3 regions of the Clostridium sp. CM039 genome follow, and region 2 is predicted to be linked to each of the others. Evidence: a T-box and tRNA genes for the amino acid it is inferred to sense, from the RefSeq annotation. Region 2 holds a T-box; the other regions hold tRNA genes.
The links. A T-box is a leader RNA that pairs with one kind of tRNA and senses whether it is charged. The one in region 2 lies ahead of ACWJJ2_RS18440 (valine--tRNA ligase), so its partner is inferred to be a tRNA-Val.
Positions count from the first base shown of each region.

Region 1 (10,596 bases), 1.3 Mb from region 2:
GTCAATATATAAATATTATTTATCCCACTTTCTTTCAGTTTGTGAGCACAATGAAACGCTGTAGCCCCAGTGGTTATAACATCATCAATGAGCAAAATATTTTTATTTTTTATAGCTTCATTTTTTTGGATCTCAAAACATTTCTCCATATTGTTCCATCTTTCTTCGCCATTGAGACCTATTTGATCTTTAGTATCCTCAGTTTTAATTAAGTTGCAAATCACTGGAATATTTAAAAATCGCGATAAATAGCTTGCCAAAAACTCGCTTTGGTTATACCCCCTATTTTTTAAAGCTTTTTTAGTCATAGGTACATAAGATATTAAGTCAAACTGTAATTCATTGCTTTTTACAAGTTGTAACATGTATTCCGCTAAGATTTCACCGCATATAAAATCGCTTTTATATTTAAGCCTAATAATTAATTCTTTTACTATATTAGAATAATAAAACACTGACCAAACAAGATATTTTTCTTCATTGCGACCTATATAAAAGCTTTGCGCACAGCGCTTCAATTTTTCTCTGCATTTAGTACACAAAGCTTCACTTTCCTCACTATATCCACTACAAATCACGCACTGTTCATCGCCTGAATATATGAGCTGAACTAAACAATAAAGTATTTTTCTTATATATTTAATAATCCTCGCTCCCACGCTTTCTCATTAAATTTTCTAGCTATATTTTTAGCTTTATCCATTTGCACAGTTTCAACATTAGCTAAAAATATAGCCTCTCCCCTTTGTATACTTTCATATCTCCCAACCTTACTTGATAAATATAATAGTTGCTTATGATTATATTTATCATTATCAGCAAAATAAACTATAACATCAATTGAATGAAATTCTAAATAACTTTCTTCAAAGTCATTAGTGACTATTATCCCCTCATCTTCATTCATGAACTTTACTTTAATATTAGCATCGCTTTTTTTACTAATAAACAAAAAAATATTTTCACTTAACTTTTCTTTGAAATTACATAGATACTCAAAGACCGCTATAGTTTTTTCCTCATCTGGTGTAAATATTATTACCTTTCTATTAGATATAATTGACCAATTCAAATATTGATAAACAACCAAAGGTATATCCGTACTAAGATTTATCCTCGTAGTTATGATTCTAGGCTCTATAATCGGAATATTATTGTTTTTTAACGGAAACATTATTGGCGTGCCCTCGCTTAAAACATTCTCTACAGAATAGGCTATAGCTACACTATTTGCTTTACACATTCTTAATAACACTTTTTTTATTTGTTGCTTAGTGTATTTAGGAAAACTTCTAATATCATTATAAATAATCAAATCAAATTTTTCTTGGAGTTTTAACGCATTTTCATGATTGCATATATGTAAATACTCATTCACACTGCCATAATTCGTTTCAGGTGAATATACATATTGACCTAAATTACTAAATTTATTTATGAAGTAAATAATATCAATACTCCTCTGGTTTTCATTAGTTATATACAATATATTTTTCTTTTCATTAACATATTCAATTATAGTTTCTAACAATATATCAGAGGAATTGTAAAACATAGATACAACATCAATTCTTTTTTTGCTGTTTAAAGAACATCTTAAAATTTCTTTGCTAATCTCATCTTTTTCTTTACTAAGGTTTAATTTTGCGTAGAAAAGCATGTAAAATCTCCTTTGCAATTTAATATTTCTTCCAAACAAATCAATCTAATTTTCATCATGGCCCACATTTGCATCTACTATTTGCCTTATTCTCCAGCCCAAAGCGGAGTACCGCTCGAAACTTCTGTTGTTATCTTTCATGAAATTAACAGCTTTTATTGCTCCCACTAAAACAACCATATTCTTTGCTCTAGTTATCCCTGTATAAAGTAAATTTCTGTTCATTAAAAGTGGGGGCCCCATAAACATAGGCATAATTACAACTTCAAACTCACTACCTTGACTTTTATGTATTGTAATAGCATACGCTAAAGCTAGTTCATCTAAATATACACCTTCATATTCTACCCGTTTGTCATCATCAAAAATCACAATAACATTTTCATTATCTTCATCAATATCTTCAACATACCCTACATCACCATTAAAAATGCCCACTCCATCTTCAGCTTTTGCATTAATTTTTTTCCATTTTATAGAGTAATTATTTTTAATTTGCATAACCTTGTCGCCTACCCTAAATATAGTATTCCTATATTCCTTTTCCTTTTTATACTTAGATTTAGGGTTCAATATTTGCTGAAGCTTTCCATTTAGATTTTCTATACCCAATATCCCTTTTCTCATAGGAGAGAGTATTTGAATGTTCTTCATCTTATCCCACTCTTTGTTAAATTTCGGCAATCTGGTATTAATTAAAGCAATTATACTGTCCAAGATTTTCTCCGGCTCATTATTCTCAATAAAATAAAAATCTTTATCCTTTTTATTCAAAATAGGCATCTCGCCATTGTTAATTTTATGGGCATTCACAATAATCATACTTTCTTGTGCTTGCCTAAAAATCTCCTTAAGCTTAACTACTTTAACACATTTACTGTCAATAATATCTCTTAGTACATTACCCGGTCCGACAGATGGCAATTGGTCAACATCACCAACAATTATAAGTCGAGTTCCTACGCTGATAGCTTTTAATAAACTATTCATAAGCATTATGTCTATCATAGATGCTTCATCAATAATTAGCACATCACAATCTAAAGGCGATTCCTCACTTCTAGAGAACTGCGACCCATCATCTCTGCCTACTCCAAGTTCTAATAACCTATGTATGGTTTTGGCTTCGCGACCAGTAGCCTCTGTCATTCTTTTGGCAGCCCTTCCGGTGGGCGCAGCCATATAAACTTTCATTCCTGCTTCTTCAAATACCTCTATAATGCAATTAATTATAGTAGTTTTGCCAGTACCTGGACCTCCCGTTATTATTTCAATACTATTTTCTGCAGCACCACAAATAGCAGTCTTTTGAGACGTTGCAAATTTTATGTTTTTTTCTTCTTCGAAGTCATTAATCTTTTCTTCTATGTCTATTTCTAATTCGTCATACTTTTCTATAGATAAGGTTATAATTTTTTTAGTAATAGCTAATTCACAGTAATAGAACGGCATAGTGAAAACACAGTCTTCTTCATCAATATTTTCGACTTTCAATTTTCCCTGCAATACATTATCATAAACATTTTTTTCAATTTCTTCAGCCGTAACCCCAAGAATATTTTTAGATTCTTTGTATAATTTGTTTAAGGGCATATAAGTATTTCCCATAGCGCAAAATTCATTTACCACATAATTAATTCCACTTTGTATTCTGAAAGGCGACTCTTTGTCAATGCCTAAACTTTGTGCTATCTTATCTGCAATTTTAAATCCTACTCCAGAAATGGTTTCAGTTAACACATAAGGATTATCCTGTACTACCTTTATAGAGTCTCCTCCATATTTTTTATAAATTTTCACACATTGGTTAGGTGTTACTCCATATGTTTGAAGAAATATCATTATATTTTTAACTTCTCGTTGCTTAGAATATGATTCAAAAATTAATTGAATCTTTTTTTGTCCTACACCATCAATCTCTTTTAATCTTTCAATTTCATTATCTAATATATTCATGGTGTTTTCACCAAAGTGCTGTACAATTTTTTTAGCAGTTATTGGTCCAATTCCTTGAATAACTCCTGAAGCTAAATATTTTTCTATACCTTCAAGTGAACTAGGTATTATTTCCTCACATTGTATTATTCTAAATTGCTTGCCAAATTGAGGATGAGTAACCCACTCCCCCGTTAATTTCAGGTTCTGCCCTTCACTTATATATGGCACAATGCCTACCACAGTTATCTGCTTTTTATTATCATTCAAATGAGCAATTATATATCCATTTTCTTCATTATGAAATACTACATCTTCGATTATCCCTTGTATTTCCGGCATAAAATCTCTCCTATTTATAAATTCATATAATAACATTAATAATAATATTATTAGCAATAATATTATTATTAATGTTATTATATCATATGTATTTTACATCTCTTATGTTCAGTATACCCCTATCTTAGGTTTTATCAAAATACTACTTAATAATCACATGCACTAAAAAGGGATAACAATTAATAATTGTTATCCCTTTTTTTATATTATACGTACTTTTTTATTTCATCAACCTTGTTTAGTTTTTCCCATGAAAGATCTAAATCAATTCTTCCAAAATGTCCATAGGCAGCTACTTGTTTATAAACAGGTCTTCTTAGTTCTAATTCTCTTATAATTACAGCTGGCCTTAAATCAAATACTTTTTCAACTATTTGAACTATTTTATCATCGTCAATTTTTCCTGTTCCGAAAGTTTCGACCTCTATAGATACCGGTTTAGCTACACCTATAGCATAAGCTAACTGAATTTCCAATTTATCTGAAACTCCTGCAGCAACTAAATTTTTAGCAACCCATCTTGCAGCATATGCAGCGGATCTATCAACTTTTGTTGCATCCTTTCCTGAGAATGCTCCACCTCCATGTCTTCCATATCCACCATAAGTATCTACTATTATTTTTCTTCCTGTTAAACCAGAGTCTCCTTGCGGTCCTCCAATTACAAATCTGCCTGTAGGATTTATATAATATTTAGTATTTTCATCTAATAATCCACTTGGAACTACAGGTTTTATTACATGCTCTTTTAAATCATTTTCAATTTGATCATGAGTTGCTTCTTCTGCATGTTGAGTTGAAATAACAATAGTATCTATTCTTACTGGCTTATTATCTTCATACTCTACAGTAACTTGAGTCTTTCCGTCCGGTCTTAAGTAATCTAATGTGCCATTTTTTCTTACTTCGCTTAACTTTCTTGCTAATCTGTGAGCCATAGCAATTGGTAGTGGCATGTATTCTGGTGTCTCATTAGTTGCAAATCCAAACATCATGCCTTGATCACCAGCACCTATTGCGTCAACCTTATCAATCTCGCCTGCTTTAGATTCTAATGCCTCATCTACTCCCATAGCTATATCTGTTGATTGTTCATTAATAGACGTAAGTACAGCGCATGTGCTAGCATCAAACCCGTATTTTGCTCTAGTATATCCTATGCCTTCAATGGTATTCCTAACAACCTTAGGAACATCTACATAACAACTAGTTGTTATCTCTCCCATTACTAAAACCATTCCTGTAGTAACCGCTGTTTCACAAGCAACCCTAGCATAAGGATCTTGCTCTAAAATAGCATCAAGTACAGCATCTGAAATTTGGTCACAAATTTTGTCTGGATGTCCTTCTGTAACGGATTCTGATGTAAATAATCTTTTCATTATAATTCTCCCTTCTATTCTCTAAAATTTCCCTATAAAAAAATAAAACCTCTTCCAAATATAAGAAGAGGTGATTTAATCATCTCCCTTATCTTGCAGATTATAACTGCAGGAATTGGCACCATGGTGCATTGCACCGGTTGCCGGGTTTCATAGGGCCTTTTTCCCTCCACCTCTCTTGATAAGAGTTATCAATTATTAACTTTTAATTATAATACCATATGCATTCTATGGTGTCAACAGAATCTAAACCCTGTAAAAAATAAAAAAAGACATCTATAGATGTCTTTTGGTGGAGGAGGACGGATTCGAACCATCGAAACATTACGTAACAGATTTACAGTCTGCCCCCTTTGGCCACTCGGGAACTCCTCCATATGTGGAGCTGGCAATAGGAATTGAACCTACAACCTGCTGATTACAAGTCAGCTGCTCTACCGTTGAGCCATGCCAGCATGCATTTTATTCTATTTTAAAAAGATTATTATGGTGGGAACAACAGGGTTCGAACCTGTGACCCTCTGCTTGTAAGGCAGATGCTCTCCCAGCTGAGCTATGCTCCCATAATTTATTGTAAACCATAATTTATTGTAAACCATTATAAATGGTGGAGGAGGACGGATTCGAACCATCGAAACATTACGTAACAGATTTACAGTCTGCCCCCTTTGGCCACTCGGGAACTCCTCCACTTATGGAGCTGGCAATAGGAATTGAACCTACAACCTGCTGATTACAAGTCAGCTGCTCTACCGTTGAGCCATGCCAGCATATTATGTTTTATCATTTTGCCGTTTTACCGTTTTACCGTGTCGACAAGAATTATTATACAACTTTAATTAATTAATTTCAAGTCTATTATCCTTTAATAAACGACTTCTTCTCTCCATAACTATACTATTCGCATATTTGCTTAATATTAAGCATTGATACAACTTACTATTTGCACAAATAATTTATTATATTTTTTATTTGGTTTTCCTTCATATAGTTAATATACTTATATATCATTTTTTAATTAATCATTTTTTTATTCTTTATTATAATAATACACGGGATTTATTCATATAAATTATTCATAGGAAACTAATAATTTTTCCCCAGCGCAATACAAGGAGGTATATTTCTTGAGTAAAGCTAAAACCCATTATAAAGATCCTTTAGCATACTATACACTTTCTAATTTTCTAAAAGACTATATTGACAAAAATACTTTAGTTGTTTGCATAGGTACCGATAGATGTATAGGCGATTGTCTAGGTCCTTTAGTTGGTACACTTTTAAAAAATAGTTCCTTTCCATTACCTGTATATGGCACTATAGATAATCCAATTCATGCCTTAAACATAGATAGTAAATTATCTAAAATAAATGCATTGCACCCAAATTGTACTATAATAGGTGTAGATGCTTGTTTAGGAGACATTTCAAATATTGGAGAACTCCAAGCTAGAAATTATCCAATTCATCCTGGCAAAGGTGTAGGGAAAACCCTTCCTAAGGTAGGCACTCTTTCATTAATAGGTATAGTAGATTCAAGTGATGATAGTGAATTATTTACAAATAGAAACATAAGATTGAGCTTGGTAATGGATATTGCTAATGTTTTAAGCAGATCCCTCTTGCATTCATACTATTTGCACTCCCTTACCAATGAAGAAAATAATTTGAGCCCTGTTTAACATGCTTTAATTAGTTTTAAATAATTATCCACAATTTAAACTTACAAATCTTATATAATATAAAAATAAGCAATGCAATTAAACTAATAATTGTATTGCTTATTTTTATAGCTTGCTTATACTTTTTATTCTGTTAAGCATAATTCTCTTCCATTGAATGAATTATCTAACTTATCCATATAATCCAATACTTTACCTGTTCCGAGTGCTACGCATGAAATCGGATCCTCCGCTAGATATACCGGAACTTTAGTAACCTCTTGTATGAGCTTACCTAAGCCTTTTAACAATGCACCTCCACCAGTCATAACTATACCTTTATCAGCTATATCTGCTGAAAGCTCAGGTGGTGTTTTTTCTAATACGGAATGTGCACATCCTGCTATTAAATATACCGCCTCTTTTAAAGCTTCTCTCATTTCTTCTGATGATACTTCTAAATTCTTAGGAAGACCTGTAATTAAATCTCTCCCTCTTATCTCCATGCTTGTCTTTTCTTCTTGTTTATAAGCACAACCTATGTTGATTTTTAAATCCTCTGCAGTCCTCTCACCAATCATTAATTTATGTTTTTTTCTGATATATTTTATAATCTCTTCATCAAACTTATCACCAGCTACTTTAACTGATTCACGTACAACCATGCCTCCTAAAGAAATAACTGCAATATCAGTCGTGCCTCCACCAATGTCAATAACCATATTACCACTTGCTCTAGTAATATCGAGTCCCGCTCCGATTGCCGCTGCTAGTGGTTCTTCTATAAGTTGAACTTTCTTAGCTCCGGCATTTCTACCTGCATCTTCTACCGCTCTTCTTTCTACTTCCGTTGCTTCGCAAGGTACACATATTACAACTTTTGGAGAAGATAGCCTTCTTTTCCCACAAGCCTTCTTGATAAAATGATTTAACATTTTTTCAGTTATGTCATAATCCGAAATAACACCGTCCCTCATAGGGCGTATTGCCACAATATTGCCTGGTGTCCTTCCTATCATTTGCCTAGCTTCTTCTCCTACTGCCAATACCTTATTATTATTTCTATCTATGGCAACAACAGAAGGTTCTTTTAATATAACACCTTTTCCTTTAATATATACAAGCACTGTAGATGTACCCAAATCTATTCCCATATCTGTACCCATTCTAAAAAAAAACATTTCAAAACCACTCCTGCTCTTTAGTATATTCAATATTTAAATTACACTAAACTCTATTCTATAAAGCTATAAGAAAACCCTCTTTTAATTTTAAAATTTTTTTATAGTTTTTAGCTTCGAATGTTTTTATCCTTGTGCTTCTTTATATTTCAATTTAGTTGCTCTTCCGCCTCTTATATGCCGCTCAGCTTTATTTATATCCAAAATTGTTTTTGCATCGCTGGCAATTTGAGGATTTATTGTGGGTAATCTTTCCGTCATATCCTTGTGTATAGTACTCTTGCTAACGCCAAACACTTTGGCAGTTCTTCTTATTGTAGATTTTGACTCGATAATGTACTTAGCAACTTCTAGTACTCGATCTTCAATATAGTCTTTCAAGTGTTGCCTCCTTAACCCTTATATATTTATAAATATGCATTATCTTGCTTTTAAATTCCATTCCAATTAGTCATCTTCTAATATATTTTTAAAAAATGGCTAATTGAGATGGTTATTGGTTATTTCTTAGTTTCTGCAGGTTGATATTTCTCATATTTTACATATTTAGCAGGATCAACATTCTTATTACTCTGCAGAACTTCAAAGTGTAAGTGAGATCCATATTCTTCCTTAAATGAATTTAAACTAGTGTTTCCCACTGTACCAATTTGCTGTTTTTTAGTTACTTTATCGCCTTTTTTTACTAATATTTTTTCATCTAGATTAGTACTGTTAGTAATAAATCCATTTTGATGATCTATCTTAACCATCTTACCTTTTTGGCCATTAACGTCAGTACCAACTTCTTTAACTATTCCATCCATAACCGCTACAACTGGCTCCCCTATTTTTGCTTGAATGTCAATACCTAAATTTGTCCTATAGCTTCCATCAGTCTTCCACACTACTGAATCAATATCTTTTGAATATGCCCTTGCGAGTAATCCATTTGCTACGGGATTTTCAAATTTAGCATTAACTGATTTAGATACTGCTGATGCCGCTTTTCCTGTTGTAACCTTTTTGATATCTGGTACCGCTTTAAGCGCTTCAGCCTTAGCTTTCTTTTCTTCTTTTACTTGAAGAGCACCCTCATATTCTTTTTGTTGCGCTTTTATAACATCTCCTGCATTTGCTTGTTGTTTTTGTAATGCTTCTTGCTTGCTTGAAAGCTTCTTATTATTATTTGCTGTTATAGACGCCACTGAAGCTACTATACATAAACAAACAAATAAAATTACATAGAATCCTTCCTTCTTAAAAAAATTTAATGTCTTATTGTTTTCATTCTTATTCATACAAACACCTCCATTTGTATTTTTGTCCATATTTTATTAAAACATACATATTTCCTAAAATTTATTTAAGTTAATCTACATTTTAATAATATTTATATTTTATAGTTTAAAACATATTTTAAATTTTAAATTATTCACCCTTAGTTTTACTTAAATCATCTTCAAGTTTATTTTTATAAAAAGCAAAGCTGATTATCCATTTTTTATATAGGATAACCAGCTTATGTGTATTTTTTTTCATTTGGATATAACAGTCCCTTGATAATAATGAGTTAATATTTCAATATAGGTTTTCCCATCTTTCGCCATCGCATCCGCACCCCATTGACTCATCCCTACACCATGACCATATCCGCTGCAATCTATTTCTATATTGCTTAAATTAAACTTCATTTCAAAATTCGATGATTTTAAACCGAGCATTGTTCTAAACTTACTGCCTGTCATGGTTATATTCCCTACCTTAATACTCTTAACACTCCCTGCCTCAGTCCTATCAATTACTGTTATTTGTTTCTTAACATTAGTTGATGTTACCTTAGCATTATTATAGTTTTTATTTATAATTCGACTTAGATCTTTATACTTTAAAATTTTACTACTCTTAAAGCTTCCTGCTCTTTCTTCGCCTGGACTTTCTACACTCCTTAAATAAGGTATGCTATCGCTAAATACCTCTTCGGAATTTTCCGTTTTCCCACTGCTAGTTGCAAAATAATAAGGTTCCATTACTAAGTTGTTGTTATATGTTAAAACTTGTCCTAATGTTCCTTTAACCGCCATTTTAATCTTATTCCAATTTTTTTCACCAGAAGTTCCCCATTCTTTTATACGCTCTTCTTTAGTCCTATAAACTTGACAGTGGACTGTATCGCATAAATCAGCTCCATTACCATTTTTACATGGGGTTCCACCCATTTCTGTGACATGAGCTAAAGCATAAGTCCTAGCCGCCACTGCTTGAGATTTTAAAGCTTCTATTCCAAAATCAGCTGGCATTTCCGCTGCAACAACTCCCGTAACATATTCTTCTAAACTAAGTTCTTTTATATTATTTTCTTTTGACATAAAAACTTTAACTTTAGTGATTTTGGCTAGTGAACCATATTTTATAATATTTTCATTGTCTTCTACCTTAATTGCAGAGTTTTTACC
Region 1 is NZ_CM143649.1:2,614,666-2,625,261, forward strand. Features, by position in the region: gene ACWJJ2_RS12125 (ComF family protein) at 1-578, opposite strand, end outside; gene ACWJJ2_RS12130 (hypothetical protein) at 632-1,660, opposite strand; gene recD2 (SF1B family DNA helicase RecD2) at 1,706-3,937, opposite strand; gene metK (methionine adenosyltransferase) at 4,144-5,319, opposite strand; SAM riboswitch class I at 5,405-5,507, opposite strand; tRNA gene ACWJJ2_RS12145 (tRNA-Tyr) at 5,610-5,694, opposite strand; tRNA gene ACWJJ2_RS12150 (tRNA-Thr) at 5,700-5,774, opposite strand; tRNA gene ACWJJ2_RS12155 (tRNA-Val) at 5,807-5,882, opposite strand; tRNA gene ACWJJ2_RS12160 (tRNA-Tyr) at 5,925-6,009, opposite strand; tRNA gene ACWJJ2_RS12165 (tRNA-Thr) at 6,015-6,089, opposite strand; gene yyaC (spore protease YyaC) at 6,447-7,001, shown strand; gene mreB (rod shape-determining protein) at 7,127-8,161, opposite strand; gene spoIIID (sporulation transcriptional regulator SpoIIID) at 8,288-8,542, opposite strand; gene ACWJJ2_RS12185 (M23 family metallopeptidase) at 8,662-9,441, opposite strand; gene spoIID (stage II sporulation protein D) at 9,679-10,596, opposite strand, start outside.
Region 1: it encodes a tRNA-Val, which carries the amino acid that the T-box ahead of ACWJJ2_RS18440 (valine--tRNA ligase) is inferred to sense. The anticodon was not compared.

Region 2 (10,596 bases):
TTTTCCATTTAAATATGATGTTACAGCCTTAATTTTTTGTTGGTCTGATATAGTTGATTTTCTTCCCATAAAAAAATAGCCCTCCTTATAGTAAACAGTTTTATTATTTTAACTGTCTACCATAAGGGGAGCATATCAATTTTATTTGGGACTTCCCTTAATTTATATATTAATATTATCATTTATTTTTTAATTTTTTTCATTAGCTCAATATACAATTTTGGGTCTGCTTCTGATTTGTAAACAAATACCTTCCACTTACCATTTTCGTTTAAAAGCCCTATATATCCTTTTGCTGTATCAGTTCGTTCAGCCTTCCCATTAGTAGAAATAAACTTCAATTTAGCTTCATAATAATATCCAGCTTTATCTTCTTTCTCACCATACAAATTTTTATCTAAGATAAAGTCTGTAACATGTAAAGTATAATTATTGTCATTACAGAACTTTGTAGCCACAATATTGTAATGTCCCGCAATAGTTTCATACCCCTTTGCTGTCATTAAAGGTAGTAAATTTTTATCAAGGGACTGTATAATTTTGATATATTCCTGTGTATGTGGTATAACTCCATCAGTATTTGTGGGATTTCCACTTGCTATATCCATTTTTTTACCTTCCCTAAGAAGTTTCTTATACTCAGCAACTTTTTCTGTATTTACCGTGTAGAGATTTCTTCCAAGTTCTTGAGCAACTTTTTGTGCATTGTTTTCATCTGAACTTTTACATCCAGTAAAAGCTATAGTTATTAAAAATAGTAGACTGAATAATTTCATTATTTTTTTCAGGATTATTCCCCCTTTATTATATATAAATTGCTTACCGTTAAGCTTGCCATAATAAAATCTGCGGAATACTTTATATAGTCTTATTATATCCGAATATTCAGAAAATGTTAATTATCAACATTAAATTTAAACATAGCCTTTTTTATAGTTGAGAGTTGATAATTGAGGTTGAGTTTTCATTTGGAAATTCTTATTTTATGTTTAATTAAGATGCGTTACGAAAAACATATGTTTGAGCGACAGCGAGTTTATGTTTTTTAGCAAATTAATTAAAAATAAAATTAGTAGTTCTTAGCGAAGTGAATGCATTAATAGTAATGTATACTTTTTTACTTTTTATTTTAAGTCTTTTACGGCTTTGTCGCTAAAGGAATTGTTGACGATTTTATTAAAAGATGGTCTTTGGGGAATTAACGCTGCGTTATAAGATTGTATTATATCCATAAGCTTTGTTAAGTCATCTGATTTTAATATTGGGTTCGGCGCAAAAGCATTTATATCTCTATAGTTTTTAATGGATGAAGTAAGAACAGCCTCATCTGCGCCAGGGAAATAAGATTTAATTGAAGTCATTACTTCTTTATCGGAATGACTACTTACCCATTTTTGACCTTTATATATTGCATTAGTGAATTTTTGAACCATTTCTGGATTTTTTTCTATATAAGATTTTGTGGAAAAAAAACATGTATAAGGTATGGTTCCAGCGGACGCTCCGATGGAGGCTACAATATGTCCAGAATTATCTTTTTTCATCATACTAGCACTAGGTTCAAAAAGAGTAACATAATTACCTGCTCCGCCCTTGAAAGCACCGGACGTAGCTGTGAAAGCGAGGTTTGTAACAAGATTTATATCAATAACTGGTTTAATACCATGATTTTTTAAGACATACTCAAAAGCCATTTCAGGTACGCCGCCAGGTCTTCCTCCTATTACAGTTTTACCCTTTAAGGATTCCCATTTGAAATTCGCTTCAGCATTTCTGCCTACTAAGAAAGATCCATCTTTTTGTGTTAATTGTGCAAAAATAACAGGATAGTCTTCTCGGTGTTGATTATAGATGTAAATAACTTGCTCAGGTCCACAGAAACCTATATCTACAGATTTGCTTAATACCTGCTGCATAGTTTTGTCCGCTCCCTGCCCAGTTGAAAGGTTGATTTCAATACCCTCTTCTTTAAAGAAGCCTTGAGAAATAGCTGCATACATAGGGGCATAGAAAATAGAACGAACTACTTCACTTAATTTTACTTTTACTAAAGCATCACTAGGTTTCTTTTTACAGCCGGAAAATAAGGTGGTTATCAAGGCGAAAGAAAGAAACAGGGAAAAAATCGAAATTTTTTTAAGCTTCATAGATACCTCCATATTATATAGTTGCTATAATTATATAATATGAAAGAGCGTGTAGATGTGACATTTTAAATTCAAAAATGAAATACCTTGACATATGTAAATTAAGAGGTATACAATAAATGAAAGACAAGTGAATAATAATTGAACAACTAGATAATAATTTCATAAAACATTCAAAAGCGTAGATGAAGAGGAGTAGGGGAAAATAATATTAAGAGAGGAAGATCCAGAGGCTGTAAGATCTTCTATATGAAAAACCTTGAAGGTAGCTTCGGAGCTTCTTTGCCAATTCATGTAATTATGAGTAGATGGCAAAGACGGTTTTCTTAATCGTTAAATTTTAAAGAGCCTGCAAAATTGTAGGAAAAAAGGTGGTACCGCGAGCTTTTCGTCCTTTTATAGACGAAGGCTCTTTTTTTATTGTTTGAAATTTATTGCTAAAATAAATTGACATACTAATTATTGTTTAGGAGGAGTTAATAATGGAAGAAAATAATAATATTGCTAAGAATTATGATCCAAAAGAGTTTGAAGAACGACTTTACGCATGGTGGGAAGAAAAAGGATTTTTTACTCCAACCGTTGATAAAGATAAAAAACCATTTACAATAGTAATGCCCCCACCAAACATTACAGGAAAATTACATTTAGGGCATGCTCTTGATAATACTCTTCAAGATATTCTAATAAGAACTAAAAGAATGCAAGGGTACAATACCTTGTGGCTTCCTGGTGAGGACCATGCTAGTATTGCAACAGAAGTAAAGGTTGAAAATGAACTTTTAAAAAAAGGGCTTAAGAAAAAAGAAATGGGAAGAGAAGCCTTCCTTGAAAAAGTTTGGGAGTGGACTAATGAATATAGAGAAAAAATAAGAGGACAAATAAAGAAAATGGGATGTTCTGTTGATTTTACTAGGGAAAGCTTTACCATGGATGAAAACTTAAACCATGCAGTAAGAGAAGTTTTCGTTAAATTATATAAGGATGGACTAATATACCAAGGCAATAGGATAACAAATTGGTGCCCAAAATGCATGACGGCAATTTCAGATGCTGAAATAGAGTTTGAAGAACAAGAGGGGCACTTCTGGCATGTTAAATATCCAATAATAGGTAGCGATGAGTTTTTAGAAATAGCTACCACGAGGCCGGAAACTATGCTTGGAGATACGGCGGTAGCTGTAAATCCTAAAGATCCACGGTATACACATTTAGTAGGAAAAAAAATAATGCTACCTCTAGTAAATAGAGAAATACCAATAATTGCAGATGATTATGTTGATATAGAGTTTGGAACAGGCGCAGTTAAAATTACTCCAGCACATGATCCTAATGATTACCAAGTAGGAAAAAGACATAATCTTCCAGAAGTAGTGGTTTTGGATGAAAATGCAGCTATATGCGAGGGTTATGGAAAATATTCAGGTCTTGATAAATATGACGCAAGAAAGGTCATGGTAGAAGATTTACATAATGCAGGACTACTTGTTAAAATAAAAGACCACGCTCATAATGTAGGTACTCATGATAGGTGTAAAACCACTGTAGAACCAATGTTATCAAAACAATGGTATGTTAAAATGAAATCACTTGCAAAACCAGCTATAGAGGCTGTACGGGAAAATAAAACTAAATTTGTTCCTGAAAGATTTGAAAAAACATACTTCAATTGGATGGAGAATATTCAAGATTGGTGTATATCAAGACAGTTATGGTGGGGACATAGAATACCAGTATGGTATTGCAAAGATTGTGGGGAAATTATAGTTACAGTTAATGCGCCAACAAGTTGCAGTAAATGTAATAGTACAAATCTTAATCAAGATAAAGATGTGCTTGATACTTGGTTTAGTTCAGCATTGTGGCCTTTCTCAACACTTGGCTTTCCAAATAACACAGAGGATTTAAAACAGTTCTATCCAACAAGTGTTTTAGTAACTGGATATGATATTATATTCTTCTGGGTAGCAAGAATGATTTTTTCAGGGATTTATAATTTAGGGGAAGTGCCATTTGAAACAGTAGTAATACATGGAATGGTTAGAGATGATCAAGGAAGAAAAATGTCTAAGTCTCTGGGAAATGGTATTGATCCATTAGACGTAATAGACCAATATGGTTCAGATGCGTTAAGGTTTTCGCTCGCAACAGGAAACTCTCCAGGCAGTGATATAAGGTTCTATGAGTCAAGAGTTGAAGCAGCTAGAAACTTTGCTAATAAAATTTGGAATGCTTCTAGATTTGTTATGATGAACAATAATTGCGAATTAATGGAGAAATATAAAGATAATAAAAATTACACTGTTGCAGACAAATGGATATTATCAAGAATGAACACTGTAATAAAAGAAGTTACAGAAAATATTGAGAAATATGAAATAGGGATAGCACTTCAAAAGACTCATGATTTCATGTGGACAGAATTCTGTGATTGGTATATTGAACTTGTTAAACCAGTATTATACGCAGAAGATGGAGAGGCTAAAGGCATCGCATTAAATGTATTAAACAATGTATTAAAAACTGGGCTTAAATTACTTCATCCTGTTATGCCATTTATAACAGAAGAAATTTATACTCACTTAGATAATGAGTATGAATCTATAACGATTTCTAAGTGGCCAGAGTATGACGATGCTCTTAAAGATGAAAAAGCGCAGGAAAATATGAATTATATCATAGAAGCGATAAAAGACGTAAGAAATGCTAGATCGGATATGAATGTAGCACCTTCAAGAAAAGCTAAAGTATTTATATATGCTACAGAGGCAAAAGAAGCATTTGAGGAAGGGATGGTTTATTTTCAAAAACTTGCATCAGCTAGTGAGGTTAAGTTTCTAGCTACAAAAGCCGAAGCACCAGAAAATGTAGTTACAGTAGTAACTAAGGGCGCGCAGGTATATATGCCGTTACTTGAGCTTGTAGACTTAGAAAAAGAATTAGAAAGATTAAATAAAGAAAAAGAAAAACTAAAAAAAGAAATAGATAGAGTAGAGAAAAAGCTTTGTAATGAAAGATTCACAGCTAAAGCTCCAATTGAAGTGGTTGATGAGGAAAAAGCTAAGGGCGAAAAATATAAAGAAATGTATGATTTAGTAATTAAAAGTATAGAAAACTTGAAATAATCTTTAATAAAAAGCAAGATAAACTATAGAATAGACACTTGAAAAGTCTATTCTATAGTTTTTTTTTGTTTTTACCATACAAATAAAAAGTTGGAATATTGAAAAAAATGAATGGTGTGAGTTCAGCATACCAATAATTATGCAAGGTGTATTGATAAAGAACAGGAGAAAAGATTCTCTAATTTGATCTACTATAAGATAAGTGAAAAAAGGTGAATCTAATTTAGAGGTGGCCAACTATTAAAATAAATGAAACATATAAAAATATATTTCATTAGTTTAATTCTATTATTAATTCCTTTTTCATAAATAGAAATATAGATTACTATGAATTTATTTTCATAATGAAACCTGTTATATATACTAATGTATTTTACAAAACATACAAAATATATAAAAAACACGAAGGAATCACAAATAAAATATGGATAATATATGGATTTACTTACAAAAAATACATTGACTTCTGGAAAAATATTATTATACTTAAAATAAGATTAAAGGGGAGGACCTACGATAGTGCAAAATAATACTGTGAATATTTTTCATATCAGCATTTATAAAGGTTAAGATGGCTATGAAATATGAAGGAATATAAAAGATATATGAATAATATATTTAATTATTTTATTGTTGTAAAATGGACATGTTAAAAAAAATCGGATAAATCAAATGATTTGATAACGGAATAGTTACATGAAAATATTTTAAAATGAAATATTTATCCGGAGCAACTTCAATAGTATAAGTAATTCGAATCTTTCAACAACGAGATAATCTTGTATTCTTAAAATTAATAAAGGTAAGATAATAAGCTATAATTCAAAAAACAAGATTAGTGTTTATATAAGGGGGAAGAAAAGTACCAATATTATAAGATGGGGGGGCAAAAGATGTTAAATTTCTTTGTTAAAAGACTATTTTCAACTGTGATTACAATCTTCGTCGTTATCACAATAACTTTTTTCTTAATGCGATTAATGCCTGGCGGACCATTTTCTGGTGAAAAAAAGCTTAATCCACAGGTTTTAGAGAATTTGAACAAGAAATTTGGTTTGGACAAACCTGTATTTAAACAATACACTATGTATCTAAAAAATCTTTCGCATGGGGACCTAGGTCCTTCAATGACATATGAAGGAAGAACAGTTAATGAAATTATAGGATATTCTCTTCCGGTTTCTGCTAGATTAGGTGTGGTTTCTGTAGGGTTTGCTATGGTATTAGGTGTATATCTAGGAATAGTTGCAGCCCTCCATCAAGGAAAATGGCCGGATAAATTATGTATGTTTATTTCAACCATTGGAATTACGGTACCAAGTTTTGTAATTGCGACACTAATGATTTATGTATTCGCAATAAGGATGGGTATATTTCATGCCATAGGGCTTGAATCTCCTATGGATTATGTTCTTCCGTCAATTGCTCTTGGAGCATCTTCGATGGCCTTTGTTGCAAGACTTGGAAGGTCGGCTTTACTTGATGTTATAAGGACGGATTATATTAGAGTTGCAAGGGCTAAGGGACTTTCTAAAAATGCAGTTATATATAAACATGCTTTAAGAAACTCATTAATTCCTATTGTAACTTATATTGGACCACTTCTTGCTGCTGTTTTAACTGGTAGCTTTGTAATTGAAGGGCTGTTTGGTATCCCAGGTATGGGCCGAGAATTCATTACAAGCATAACAAACAGAGATTACACCGTGATAATAGGTTTTGTAACTTTAGATGCTACCTTCTTAGTACTTTCTAATTTTGTTGTTGATATACTTTACGCAGTAATTGACCCAAGAATAAAAATTGAATAATAGGGGGTGCATAAACATGGAGATAAATAGTGAGTTATTTGAAAAAATACCAAATGACAAGAAAAAAATGAATGAGATAGTTAGACCAAGTGAAACTTATCTACAGGATGCTTGGAGAAGATTAAAACAAAACAAGCTTGCGATGGGAGGATTAGTTTTTGTTATATTAATAACTATACTTGCTATAGTTGGCCCAATGTTATCAAAGTATAATTATTATTCTCAGAATTTTAGAATTGCAAACCAAAACCCTAGTGCGACTCATTGGCTCGGTACTGATAAGTTTGGTCGCGACCAATTTGTAAGAATATTATATGGAGCAAGAATTTCACTTATCATTGCATATGTTGCAAGTATATTAAATCTTGTTGTAGGAATTTTGTATGGTAGTATTGCAGGATATGCAGGTGGTATTGTTGATAATTTAATGATGAGGATTGTTGATGTAATTTGGTCAGTACCTAGTATGATTTATGTTATTCTCTTGATGGTTATACTTACTAAACCAAATCATCCATCAGCCGATGGGGGTATGTTAAATATTATAATTGCAATGGCAATATCCTTTTGGGTGGTAATGGCAAGAATAGTTCGTTCGCAAGTTATGGCACTAAAGGAACAGGAATTTGTCCTTGCTGCAAAGGTTTCAGGTGCGTCTAGCATGAGAATAATACTAAAACATCTTATTCCAAATAGTATGGGACCGATAATAGTAACAATGACAATGTCTGTACCGGGTGCTATTTTTACAGAAGCTTTTCTTAGTTTTATAGGACTTGGAATTTCTGCACCTCAAGCATCATGGGGAAGCCTTGCGTCAGAAGCATTAGATGGATACCAACTTTACCCATTACAATTGTTTTTCCCGGCGATGGCAATATGTTTAACAATACTTGCATTTAATTTCCTTGGTGACGGCTTAAGAGATGCTCTAGATCCAAAGATGAGAAAATAAGTAAGGGGGGAATTATGGAAAAATTACTTGAAATAAATAATTTAAAAACATCTTTTTTTACACATGTAGGAGAGGTGCAGGCTGTAGGTGGAGTATCCTTTTACTTAAATAAAGGTGAGGCTCTTGGAATAGTTGGAGAATCCGGAAGTGGAAAAAGCGTTACTATGATGTCACTTATGAGACTACTTGCTGATACAGGGAAAATAATAGATGGTGAAATGCTATTCCAAGGAAAAGATTTAGCAAAGATTTCCGAGAAAGAAATGGAAAAAATAAGAGGAAATGAAATTGGAATGATATTTCAGGACCCCATGACTTCCCTAAATCCTGTATTCAACATAGGTAATCAAATAATGGAACCATTACTTAAACATAGAGGATTAAGTAAGCAAGAAGCTTTTGATAAGTCAGTGAAAATGCTTTCATTAGTTGGAATCCCAAGTCCTGAAAAAAGAATGAAACAATACCCTCATGAATTTTCTGGTGGTATGAGACAACGTGCAATGATTGCTATGGCATTATGTTGTGAACCAAAATTGTTAATTGCAGATGAACCTACAACAGCCCTAGATGTTACTATACAGGCACAAATTCTTGAACTTATGAAGGATATTAAAGAAAAATTAAACACTTCTATTATTCTTATAACGCATGATTTAGGCGTGGTTGCAGATGTTTGCGACAGAATAAATGTTATGTACGGTGGATTAATTGCAGAGACGGGGTCTACTAAGGACTTATTTTATAATCCAAGGCATCCATATACTTGGGGGCTTTTAAATAGTATTCCAAATCCCCAAAGTACCATAAGGGAAAAACTGAAACCAATAGAGGGTCAACCGCCAGATTTGTTAAAACCTCCTGTGGGATGTCCATTTGCAGCTAGATGTAATTATTCTATGAAGATTTGTGAAAAGCAAAGACCGCCATTATTTCAAATTAGTCCTGAGCATAATGCAGCTTGCTTTCTAAATCACCCTAGTGCACCTAAGGTAAAAGCACCTGTTGGAAGGGGGAGTTTATAATGAGTGTTGAAAAAGTATTAGTTGAAATAAAAGATTTGAAAAAATATTTTCCTGTTAAAAAGGGATTGTTTGGTACAGCTCATAGTTATGTAAAAGCAGTAGATGGTATTTCTTTTACGATCAATAAAGGTGAGACTTTAGGGCTTGTGGGAGAATCAGGCTGTGGTAAAACAACCTGTGGAAGAACAATAATAAAGCTATATGAACCAACTGGTGGACAAATAATATACGATGGACATGATTTATCAAAGTTAAGTCAAAAGCAGATGCTTCCTTATAGAAAAAAAATTCAAATGATATTCCAAGACCCCTATGCTTCGTTAAATTCAAGAATGACTGTTGGCGACATAGTTGGTGAATCAATTGACATTCATGGTGTTTATAAAGGTAAGGATAGAATGGCAAGAATTCAAGAACTGTTAACAACGGTGGGATTAAACAGTGAACATTCTAGCAGATATCCACATGAATTTTCTGGCGGTCAAAGACAAAGAATTGGTATAGCTAGGTCTCTAGCAGTGCAACCAGAATTTATAATTTGTGATGAACCTATATCTGCACTTGATGTTTCCATACAAGCACAGATTATAAATATGCTCGAAGAGTTGCAAGAAAATATGGGATTAACATATCTTTTTATAGCTCATGATTTATCAATGGTTAAGCATATATCAAATAGAATTGGAGTTATGTATTTAGGTAAAATGGTTGAAATAGGTAAAAGTGATGAGGTATATAGCCTCCCAATGCATCCATATACTCAGGCGCTACTTTCGGCTATTCCAATACCGGACCCTGAAGGTGCAGCACTAAGAAAGAGGATTATGCTTGAGGGAGAAATACCATCACCTATAGATCCTCCACCGGGATGTAGATTTAAAGGTAGATGTAAATATGCTAAGGCAATATGTTCAGAGGTAGACCCAGAGCTTAAAAATTTAGGGGCAGACCACTTTGTGGCTTGTCATTTATTTTAAATGGTATAAAAATTTTGTTTAGCGAATATATTATTGAGTATAATTCGATGCTTTGCAACGAATAGTTATATATATAACAGGGGGGAATAATAAAAATGAATAAATCAACAAAGATTAGTGCAACTTTGCTTGCGGTAACCTTAGGGGTATCATTGCTATCGGGCTGTGGCACTAAAGCGGCACCAGAGGCTAATGGCAAGGTGCCGCAGGTAATAACTTTCAATTTAGGTGCAGAACCTAAGACTATCGATCCAGCATTAAGTCAGGCAAGTGACAGTGCAGATGTTATCGGAAATGCTTTTGAGGGTTTGATGAGATTGGATGATAAAGATAAACCAATTCCAGGTATGGCTGACAGGTATGAAATGTCAAAAGATGGTTTGACTTATACGTTTCATATTAGAAGTGGCGCTCAATGGTCAGATGGCAAACCAGTTGTTGCTGGTGATTTCGAATATGCGTGGAAAAGAGTTTTAAAGCCTGCAACTGCTTCTGTATATTCTTATCAACTTTTTTACTTGAAGAATGCCCAAGGGTATAATGAAAGCGAACTTGC
Region 2 is NZ_CM143649.1:3,917,420-3,928,015, forward strand. Features, by position in the region: gene ACWJJ2_RS18425 (helix-turn-helix domain-containing protein) at 1-69, opposite strand, end outside; gene ACWJJ2_RS18430 (hypothetical protein) at 183-776, opposite strand; gene ACWJJ2_RS18435 (ABC transporter substrate-binding protein) at 1,125-2,147, opposite strand; T-box leader at 2,321-2,546, shown strand; gene ACWJJ2_RS18440 (valine--tRNA ligase) at 2,630-5,272, shown strand; gene ACWJJ2_RS18445 (ABC transporter permease) at 6,166-7,083, shown strand; gene ACWJJ2_RS18450 (ABC transporter permease) at 7,100-8,038, shown strand; gene ACWJJ2_RS18455 (ABC transporter ATP-binding protein) at 8,053-9,063, shown strand; gene ACWJJ2_RS18460 (ABC transporter ATP-binding protein) at 9,063-10,040, shown strand; gene ACWJJ2_RS18465 (peptide ABC transporter substrate-binding protein) at 10,130-10,596, shown strand, end outside.

Region 3 (10,596 bases), 920 kb from region 2:
GAGTATTCAGTAGAGGGTCAACTTTTAGGTCATATAGTTCAAGGAATTAAAATGATAGAAACGGCGAGTCTTGAGGTTAAAGCAGATACTGAAGTATCTATGTTGTTACAGCATATGGTGCTAGCTCATCATTATGAAGCAGAATATGGGAGCCCTAAAAAACCTATGATACCAGAAGCGGAAATGCTACATCATTTAGATATAATGGATGCAAGAATGTATGATATGAATAAGGCTTTAGGGGATACAAAGGAAGGCAAATTTTCAGAAAGAATAAGGTCTCTAGATAATATAAATGTTTATAAAAGTTTTGTTAATAAATAGTCTTAAGGAAAATTATTTAACAGAAAAATACAGTTATTCAATATGGGTAAGTGTATTTTTTATTTTAGATAAACAATGTATATACGAACTATTACTTAAAATAATTTATTAATATTCGCACTTTATATTGACTGGTTTATACTGCTCTGATATCATTAAGTAGTATGGTAACCATTAATAGTTTTTATTTCCTACAGAGTAATACAAGGAGGAATATGAAATGAAAAATTTTTATGATGTAGTTATTGTAGGAGCTGGACCAGCGGGCATATTTACGGCACTAGAAATTTCTAATAAAAAACCCGAACTTAGTGTACTTATAGTTGATAAGGGAAGAAATATAGAAAAAAGAAAATGTCCAGCTAGAGACACAGGAAAGTGTGTTAAATGTAATCCTTGTGGGATAACGTTTGGTTGGGCAGGTGCTGGAGCTTTTTCAGATGGTAAGCTTTCTCTAAGCCCTGAGGTGGGGGGAAGACTTCTTGAATATTTTTCTGAAGACGATTCAAAAAAATTAATAAAGTATTGCGATGATATATATATAAAATTTGGAGCAAATGAGAAGGTATATGGGATTAATAGTGACAAAGTTGACGAAGTTAAATATGAAGCAAGTAAGCACAATATTCGTCTTGTTGAATGTCCAGTAAGGCATTTAGGAACAGAACTTGCCTATGAAGTTTTAAAATCTATGTACCATCATTTAGTTGATAATACAAATACAGAATTTATAGAACTTAGTGAAGTGGAAGAAATATTAATAGAAGATAATAAGGCTACTGGAGTATTATTAAAGAATAAAGATGGTGTGTTTAAGGTTAATGCAAAGTATGTTGTAGCGGCGCCGGGTAGAGGTGGAGCGGAATGGGCTTCAAATGAAGCTAAAAAACATAATATTAAGGTTACTAATAATGCAGTAGATATTGGAGTAAGAGTTGAGGTACCTAATTCTGTTATGGATCATCTAACAAAGGACTTATATGAAGCAAAATTAGTATATTATTCTGATACATTTGATAACAAGGTTAGGACCTTTTGCATGAACCCGGGGGGAGTAGTGTCAGCGGAATATTATGATGGCAACACGATTGCAGTTGTAAATGGTCATAGTTACTCCGACCAAAAGCTTAGAACAACTAATACAAATTTTGCGATGCTTGTATCTACTACTTTCACTGAGCCATTTAATCAACCTATAGGTTATGGAAAATATATAGCTCAGCTAGGTAATATGTTAACTGGTGGAGGGATAATGGTTCAAAGACTCGGGGATTTACTAAAAGGAAGAAGAACAGATTATGACAGATTAGGTAAATCAACTACGACGCCTACTTTAAAATCAGCAGTACCAGGTGACTTAAGCTTTGTATTACCACAAAGGCACTTAACGTCTATTGTGGAAGCGTTAAAGGCTTTTGACAAGATAGCACCAGGTTTATATAGCAAAAACACATTGCTATATGGAGTTGAGGTGAAGTTTTATTCTAGTAAGATTAGTACAGATGATAAGTTTGAAACATCTGTTAGAAATTTATATACAATAGGGGATGGAGCGGGAATAACTAGAGGTCTAATGCAAGCATCTACAACAGGAGTTGTAGTAGCAAGAGACATAGCTCAGAAAGAAGACTAAGAATTTAATCTAAATAATTGGTTATATGAATATTAAAAGTGTATAATTCAACATGAAGTAAACATAGAAGACAATAAAAGTTCTTAACGGTAGTAGTTAAGAAATTTTATTGTGAACTGAAAGAAAGCGAGGAATTTATATGTCAGCATTTATAGTTTTAGGAGCCCAATGGGGAGATGAAGGTAAAGGTAAGATGACAGATTATCTTGCTGAGGGAGCTAACGTAGTAGTCAGGTTCCAAGGTGGAAACAATGCAGGTCATACAGTAGTTGTAGGAGAAAAGGAATATAAACTTCACTTAATACCATCAGGAATATTATATAAAGATAAATTGAATGTAATAGGTAATGGCGTGGTTGTAGACCCAGAAGCGTTATTTACAGAAATTGACTACTTAGAAGCACTAGGCGAAAAAATAACTCCAGAAAGATTAATAATTAGTGATAGATCACAGGTTATAATGCCATATCATAAAGAGTTAGATAATTTATATGAAATAGCTAGAGGTAAAAATGACATCGGAACTACAAAAAAAGGTATAGGACCTTGTTACACTGACAAGTTTGAAAGAAGTGGAATCAGAGTTTGTGACTTAATGAAAAAAGATGTTTTTAAAGAGAAGCTTAAAATTAGTTTATCAATGAAAAATGATATAATAACAAAAGTTTTGGGTGGAAAAGCTTTAGATTTTGATAAAATATATACGGAGTACCTAGAGTATGCAGAAAGAATGAGACCTTTTGTAAAAGATATATCAGTTAAAGTTTACGATTCAATAAAGTCTGGAAAAAATGTTTTATTTGAAGGAGCACAAGGAACGTTGCTTGATATAGATTATGGTTCATATCCTTTTGTAACCTCATCAAACACTATTGCAGGTGGAGTTTGTGTTGGGGCAGGAATAGGACCTACTATGATAACAAATGCTGTAGGAGTAGCGAAAGCTTATACTACAAGAGTAGGAAAAGGACCATTCCCAACAGAGCTTGATGATGAAGTAGGAGACTGGATTCGCGAAAAAGGTTTTGAATTTGGAGTAACAACAGGTAGAGCAAGAAGATGTGGATGGCTTGACCTTGTTATATTAAAAACTGCAGCAAGAGTTTCGGGACTTACTAGCTTTGCTGTAACTAAAATAGATACCTTAGCAGGACTTGAAAAAATTAAAATTTGTGTAGGATATAAATTTGAAGGTAGTGTTATAGATTATTTCCCAGCAAGTTTAGAGGATTTAGCTAAATGCGTGCCAGTATATGAAGAGTTTGATGGTTGGGATGAAAAGATAGCTGATGCAAGAAGCTATGAAGAACTTCCTGAAAATGCAAAAATATACTTAAAGAAAATTGAAGAATTTACAGGAGTTAAAGTTTCCATAGTTTCAGTAGGACCGAAAAGAGATCAAACAATGGTGTTAACTGAAATATAGCATATAGACATGCATATTATACAAAAGATATTTTTTTAATATGTATGGTTTTTATATTATAGGGAATTATAATTATTGTAGGAAATATATATTAAGGTATACAAGTGCATACTATAGATTAAAAAAGTGCGTACTAGTAAAATTTAAGCATATAAAATATAATGAGAATTAGGGTTAAATTAACATAAAGTGAGGTATATAATATGAAAATTACTAAAGATATGACAATAGGTGAAGTTGTAAGACAAAATCCAGAATCAGTTGAAGTATTAATGAGCTTTGGAATGGGTTGTGTAGGATGTCCTTCAGCGCAAGCTGAAACATTAGAAGAAGCAGCAATGGTTCATGGTCTTAATTTGGAAGAATTAATGACTGCATTAAATGCATAAAAAAATTAAGACACTTAGCATTTGCTAAGTGTCTTGTTTTTTTATTTTTTTATCTTTTCTTTATTTTCTTAATGGCGAGGATAACAGGTATTGTAATTACAGTAGCTATGATGGCCTCTGGAACACCATTTATTATACCTATACCATAAATAGTCTTTGCAGCAATAGATGGATCTATGCCCTTAGAAGCAGCGAATTTAGCCGCATAAAAAACATATATCATAGTAAGAACCCCAAAAGTGTTAGTTAGCGAACCAACAACGGTCGCGAGTCCAATCCTTAGGCTATCATTTTTAACGTGGATTAGTTTATAAACATAGTAAGAAGTAAGACCAATAAGAACCCTTGGTAATACAGATACTAAAGGATTTATAAAAGCAAAAGAGAGTAAATTGGGAGTTGTTATGTTTTGCATAATACTAAACATCCCAAATATTAAACCAATAGTCATTCCTACCATAGGGCCACCTATTATTGATCCTATAATAACGGGAATGTGCATGATAGTAGCTTTGGCACCAGGAAGTGGAATAAAGCCATATCCAGTTAAACCAAGTACGATGCAAATAGCTGATAGCATACCAATAGTTGTAAGTTCACTTGTTTTTATTCTTCTAAGTTTAATAGAATTATTATTAATCATGTGTTCCCCCCGCTCTTATTCCATAAGGATATAAGTCGTCCTATTCATAATCCTTATTTATAGTTCAGTTTCATAATGAATACTGACAACAATATTTTAACACTATTTTGATAATAATTACATAGCTAAATAAAAATTTAACAAACTTTATGTTAATACTATACAGTTAATGTTTACTGTGTTGGTTTAGTTTGGTATTATTTTAAGTATGAAGAAAACTAAGAAGCGTAGAAATTAATAGTTATTATATTATGTACTCATGAGAAATATAGGAGGGGTATTATGGGCAAAATGCCAGAGGTTACAGATAGAGATTATAATATTCATTATTATGAAGTAGATATTCATAAAAGAGCTTTGATGACAAGCATTATAGATTATCTTGGTGATATGGCAATGTATCAAAGTGAAGTGCTTGGAGTTGGAATAGAACATCTTAAAGAGAATAAATCAGCTTGGGTGTTATATAAATGGGACATAACAATGGAGTCATATCCTTTATTAAATGAAACTATAAAGATTAGAACTTTTGCACATTCTTTCAATAAATTTTATGCATACAGGAAATATGAAATTATTGATATGAAAGGGAATAAAATAGGACATGCGAGTTCTGTGTGGATTTTAATAAATACAGACAGAAGAAGACCAATAAGGATTACGAAAGATATGTATGAGGCTTATGGTATAGATGATAGCAATAATACACCCATAGACATTGAGGATATAGTACCAATAACTACAGTGCATAGCGAGAAAAACTTTCAAGTTAGGTATAGTGATATTGACACGAATATGCACGTAAATAATGTTAAATATGTTGCTTGGGCTTTAGAAACAGTTCCTAAGGATATAGTATTGAACTACGAACTAAGGAATATTAAGGTAACTTACATCAAGGAAACAACATACGGAGAGACCATAAAGGTAAGCACGCAGGTTATAAGAGAAGAAGATAAGATAATATGTAGACATAAAATTATAAATGAAGAGGGAACTGAGCTGACTCTCTTAGAAAGTACTTGGATATAAGAAAATCGTTAATCACAAGTAGTTTTTGTATTATTCGACATACCTCTTAGATACATCTTAGTATGTACGATATAGTATGAAATCTCTCTGGAAGTGAATTGAAATAAGAAGTGCAGAAACAGTGAAAGTTGATTTAGAAATTCTTGTTTTGTAAATATAAAATTCTCGTGAGACTTCCTGGAAGGAAGGCCAGCAAACCGGCAGTATGCCGAATGTAAGCATTAGAGCATTTTACATTTACAAAATATTAGAATTTCTTAATCAACTTTCACGTTTCAAACTCTTATTTTTTATTTGGAGGCGTTGATGCCGGCAATAGCACCAGAACTCCATGCCCATTGAAGGTTAAAACCACCGCAATCGCCATCTACATCTAATATTTCTCCCGCAAAGAATAAATTCTTAGTAATATTAGATTCTAGGGTTTCGGGATTAATTTCTTTTGTATTAATGCCTCCTGCAGTTATCTGAGCATTTGCAAAAGAATTAGTACCTGAAACATCAAATTGATATCGCTTTAGCAAAGTATATAGAGCATTTTTTTCATTTGAGGCCAAATCGCAACAAGGCTTATGAATGTCATCTATATTTGCTTCTTTTAAAATTATTGGAATGATCTTCTTGTTAATTATTCCGATGAATGAATCATGAACGCAGCGACTTGGGAATACTGACCAATGATTATTTAAAAATGCTTTTAGATCTTCGTAGCTAATATTTGGTAGCATATCAATACTTAAAGAAACCTTGCTATTTTTAGATAAACCATAAGATGCAGTTCTACTAAGCTGAAGAATAGGAGGACCAGAAATGCCGTAATCTGTGAAAAGTATTTCTCCGAATTCCTTTTGAACATATTTATCGTTTATAAATATTTCCGCAAAGCCATCAAACTTTACTCCAGATAGAGCCTTTAGTTTATTATAGTTTAATTTAAGCTGTACAAGGGCTGGTACAGGAGAGATTATACTATGACCTAATTGCCTAGCCAATGAATAGCCGGAACCGTCAGAACCCGTTTTAGGAGCTGATTTACCACCGGTCGCAATAATCAACCTTTCACATTCATATGTAGAATTATCTGTGCTATAAACTTTAAAACCCTTATTTGTTTTAATAATCTCCTTAGCTTTGGTATTTGTATATAGTGGAATTTTTTTTTCGTCTATAGCAAAGCGTAGTATATCAAGTACTGATGAGGCTTGCAATGACATAGGAAACATTTTACCGCCATCTTTTGTAACTAAAGGTATTCCTAAACACTCGAAAAAATTTATAGTATCCTTTATGGTAAAAGAATCTAGCGTATAACCTGCGAAATTTGGATTTTCACTGTGATATCTATCATTATTTATATGTACATTACTGATATTACACCTACCGTTACCGGTAGTTAGTATTTTTTTACCTACTCTGTCGGTTCCTTCAATTATTGCTACATCTATACCAAAATCTTTTGCTATTAAAGCAGAGGTTAAACCAGAGGCACCTCCGCCAATTATTATAAGAGAATGTTTCAAGAAAATCTCTCCTTTCGAGAAAAAATATTTTTAGATTATAAAGTGGTTACATATAATCTTACCCTAAAATCAGTAGGATGAAAATGAATTTTTATTTTGTTTTATAAATAACCATAGAATTTGTTTGTGATTGTTTAGTAAAAGTCAGTTATTTTCAAAAAAACATAAAAAAAATTCTATAAGGGGAACCGTTGATTTAACTGGATTTGAGTGTTTTGAGAAAAAAAATAATAAAAAAAATAAGAAAATATGTTGACACTTTAAGAAAAATTAGGTATTATAGTTTATGTCGGGTTGCAAGACGTAAGCCCATAATAAATAAAGTGACAAATTAGTATGGCTCCTTGGTCAAGCGGTTAAGACACCACCCTTTCACGGTGGTAACAGGGGTTCAATTCCCCTAGGAGTCACCATAAACATACATGGGAGCATAGCTCAGCTGGGAGAGCATCTGCCTTACAAGCAGAGGGTCACAGGTTCGAACCCTGTTGTTCCCACCATATATGGCTCAATAGCTCAGTTGGTTAGAGTGCCGCCCTGTCACGGCGGAGGTCGAGGGTCCGAGTCCCTTTTGAGTCGCCATTTTTACTAAACTGTTATAGTTTAATAAAAGAACATCTAATTTATAAGTTTGATTCTTATCAAAAGAATCATTGAAAAATAATAAGGCTCCTTGGTCAAGCGGTTAAGACACCACCCTTTCACGGTGGTAACAGGGGTTCAATTCCCCTAGGAGTCACCATTAAAACATATATGGGAGCATAGCTCAGCTGGGAGAGCATCTGCCTTACAAGCAGAGGGTCACAGGTTCGAACCCTGTTGTTCCCACCATATATGGCTCAATAGCTCAGTTGGTTAGAGTGCCGCCCTGTCACGGCGGAGGTCGAGGGTTCGAATCCCTTTTGAGTCGCCATTTTTGCTGGCATGGCTCAACGGTAGAGCAGCTGACTTGTAATCAGCAGGTTGTAGGTTCAATTCCTATTGCCAGCTCCAAAAAAGTCCTAAACATTTGTTTAGGACTTTTTTTACGTCCGGCATATTTGATGGAAAATTAAGATTCAAAATGTATTTAGAGTGATTTGATTTTTTGTCTTGAAAAAATAAAAATATTGACAACATTCGATCGTTATAGTAGCATAAACACATATAATAAGCAATTAAAATAAATTAATGTTCGTATTTTTTGGACGAATATCAATATTTTGCCACATTATTGGTTTTGTGAAATAAATATAAATTATATATACCGAACAAAAATATCATTAAGATAAAATTTTAGGAGAGTTAAACCTATGAAGAAAAAATGGACTTACGTATTATTTGTACCGTGTTTAATATTACTAGCTTATTTTCTTATAGTACCTTTAGTTAGTACTATAATTCCTACTTTTAGTATTAATGGAAGCTTTAGTTTAGATCATTATTTAAATTTCTTTGGAGATAAGTATACGCTGCAGATATTTTATAGAACATTAAGAATTGCTTTAATATCATCTGCAATATGCGTGGTTATTGGAGTTCCAACAGCATATTTTGTGTCTAGAACCTCAAAGAAGATTAGAGGGTTATTCATGGCATTAACCATATTCCCTATTCTTACAAATTCAATTGTTCGTTCTTTTGCTTGGATGAGTATTTTAGGTAAAAATGGAGTTATAAATAAAGTGTTACTTAGCTTAGGCGTTATTAATGAATCTTTAACTATGATGTATACTGAAGGCGCAATCATAGTTGGTACAGTTTATTTATTTTCACCGCTAATGATTATTTCTTTAGTAGGAGTTTTAGAAAATATAGATAATGACTTATTAGAAGCAGCGGAAAGTTTAGGAGCTAATAAAGTGAAGGCCTTCTTTAAGGTTATATTCCCACTGAGTTTACCGGGATTAATAGTTGGAACAGTCCTTGTATTTACAGGAGCACTTACTGCTTATACTACACCACAGTTATTAGGTGGTAATAAAAATACAGTGTTAGCCACATTAATTTATCAAGAAGCGATGACCTTAAGTGACTGGCAAGCGGCGTCTGTTGTTGCAACAATAATGATAGTTACAACATTATTGGTTATAAAAGGAATAAACTTATTAGCGTCTAGATTAGATAAGAGGGGATTATAACATGAAAGGCAAAAAAAGCAAATTACTTACTATATTCGTAGCATTAGTATATATATTTTTACTAGCACCATTAGTAATTATAGCGTTAACAAGTATAGGAACAGAAAGTTATATTGCATTCCCACCAAAGGGGTTTAGCATTAAGTGGTATGCAAATGTATTTCAATCAGATATGTTTATGAATACAATGTTTGTAAGTTTTTTAGTATCCTGTGGGTCTACAGTATTAGCACTGTTAATTGGAATACCGGCAGCTTACGGATTAAGCAGATTTGATTTCAAAGGAAAGGGTGTTTTAAAGAGTTTTTTCTTTTCACCATTAATAATACCAGGAGTGGTTGTTGGTTTTGCATTATTTCAGTTTTTAGTAATAAAATTAGAATTTTCAGTATACATGAGTTTATTTATAGGTCATACATTGGTAATAGTACCTTACATAATTAGAGTTGTTGGTTCAAGTTTAGAGGTATTTGATTATTCAATAGAAGAGGCTGCAATGAGTCTTGGCTATACAAAAATAAATACTTTTTTTAAGGTAGTTATGCCAAATATAACTTCAGGAATTATAGCAGCGGTTATGTTAGCATTTATAAACTCCTTTAACAATGTGCCTGTATCAATATTTTTAACAGGGCCAGGAGTAAGTACTTTGCCAATTAGTATGATGAGTTATGTAGAGTATAACTATGATCCAACCGTATCAGCATTATCAGTTATATTAATGTTAATAACAATTGGAATAATGTTTATAGTAGAAAAAACTTTAGGATTAGATAGTCTTTCTTAGGCGAAATATGTTCGTAATAGGCCTTAAATAATGCTAATAAACGTGGGGGTAACACATGAATTTAATAAACTTGAAAAATATAGCAGTATCATATGATGGGAAAGACAATATATTACAAAATTTTAATTTAAGCATTAAAAAAGGGGAGCTTGTATCTCTTTTAGGACCTAGTGGATGTGGTAAAACTACAACATTAAGAGTAATTGCTGGATTTATAGAGCCAAACAATGGAACGTTTATGCTAGGAGGCAAGGATTATACAAAAATACCTGTTCATAATAGAAATTTCGGATTAGTATTTCAAAGCTACGCATTATTTCCGCACTTAACAGTAGAAGAAAATGTAGCATTTGGTTTAAAAATGAAGAAGATATCAAGGGATGAAATAAAGAAAAAGGTAAAAGATATATTAGAAGTAGTAGATATGAATCAATATGCTAAAAGATATCCAAAGGAGCTTTCGGGAGGACAAAGACAGAGAGTTGCAACAGCTAGAGCGTTAGTAATAGAGCCAAGTCTATTACTTTTAGATGAACCTTTAAGCAACTTAGATGCGAAGCTTAGATTGAAGATGAGAGTTGAAATAAGAAAGCTTCAACAAAGCTTAGGCATTACTACTTTATTTGTTACCCATGACCAAGAGGAGTGTTTCTCTATATCAGATAAAGTGGCGGTAATGAACAAAGGTGTAATAGAGCAATTTGATACTCCAGAAAATATTT
Region 3 is NZ_CM143649.1:2,994,413-3,005,008, forward strand. Features, by position in the region: gene ACWJJ2_RS13890 (3'-5' exoribonuclease YhaM family protein) at 1-324, shown strand, start outside; gene ACWJJ2_RS13895 (NAD(P)/FAD-dependent oxidoreductase) at 545-1,957, shown strand; gene ACWJJ2_RS13900 (adenylosuccinate synthase) at 2,097-3,383, shown strand; gene ACWJJ2_RS13905 (DUF1858 domain-containing protein) at 3,587-3,772, shown strand; gene ACWJJ2_RS13910 (ECF transporter S component) at 3,822-4,415, opposite strand; gene ACWJJ2_RS13915 (acyl-[acyl-carrier-protein] thioesterase) at 4,698-5,447, shown strand; gene ACWJJ2_RS13920 (BaiN/RdsA family NAD(P)/FAD-dependent oxidoreductase) at 5,738-6,967, opposite strand; tRNA gene ACWJJ2_RS13925 (tRNA-Glu) at 7,306-7,380, shown strand; tRNA gene ACWJJ2_RS13930 (tRNA-Val) at 7,392-7,467, shown strand; tRNA gene ACWJJ2_RS13935 (tRNA-Asp) at 7,473-7,549, shown strand; tRNA gene ACWJJ2_RS13940 (tRNA-Glu) at 7,635-7,709, shown strand; tRNA gene ACWJJ2_RS13945 (tRNA-Val) at 7,723-7,798, shown strand; tRNA gene ACWJJ2_RS13950 (tRNA-Asp) at 7,804-7,880, shown strand; tRNA gene ACWJJ2_RS13955 (tRNA-Thr) at 7,886-7,960, shown strand; gene ACWJJ2_RS13960 (ABC transporter permease) at 8,260-9,087, shown strand; gene ACWJJ2_RS13965 (ABC transporter permease) at 9,089-9,874, shown strand; gene ACWJJ2_RS13970 (ABC transporter ATP-binding protein) at 9,930-10,596, shown strand, end outside.
Region 3: it encodes a tRNA-Val, which carries the amino acid that the T-box ahead of ACWJJ2_RS18440 (valine--tRNA ligase) is inferred to sense. The anticodon was not compared.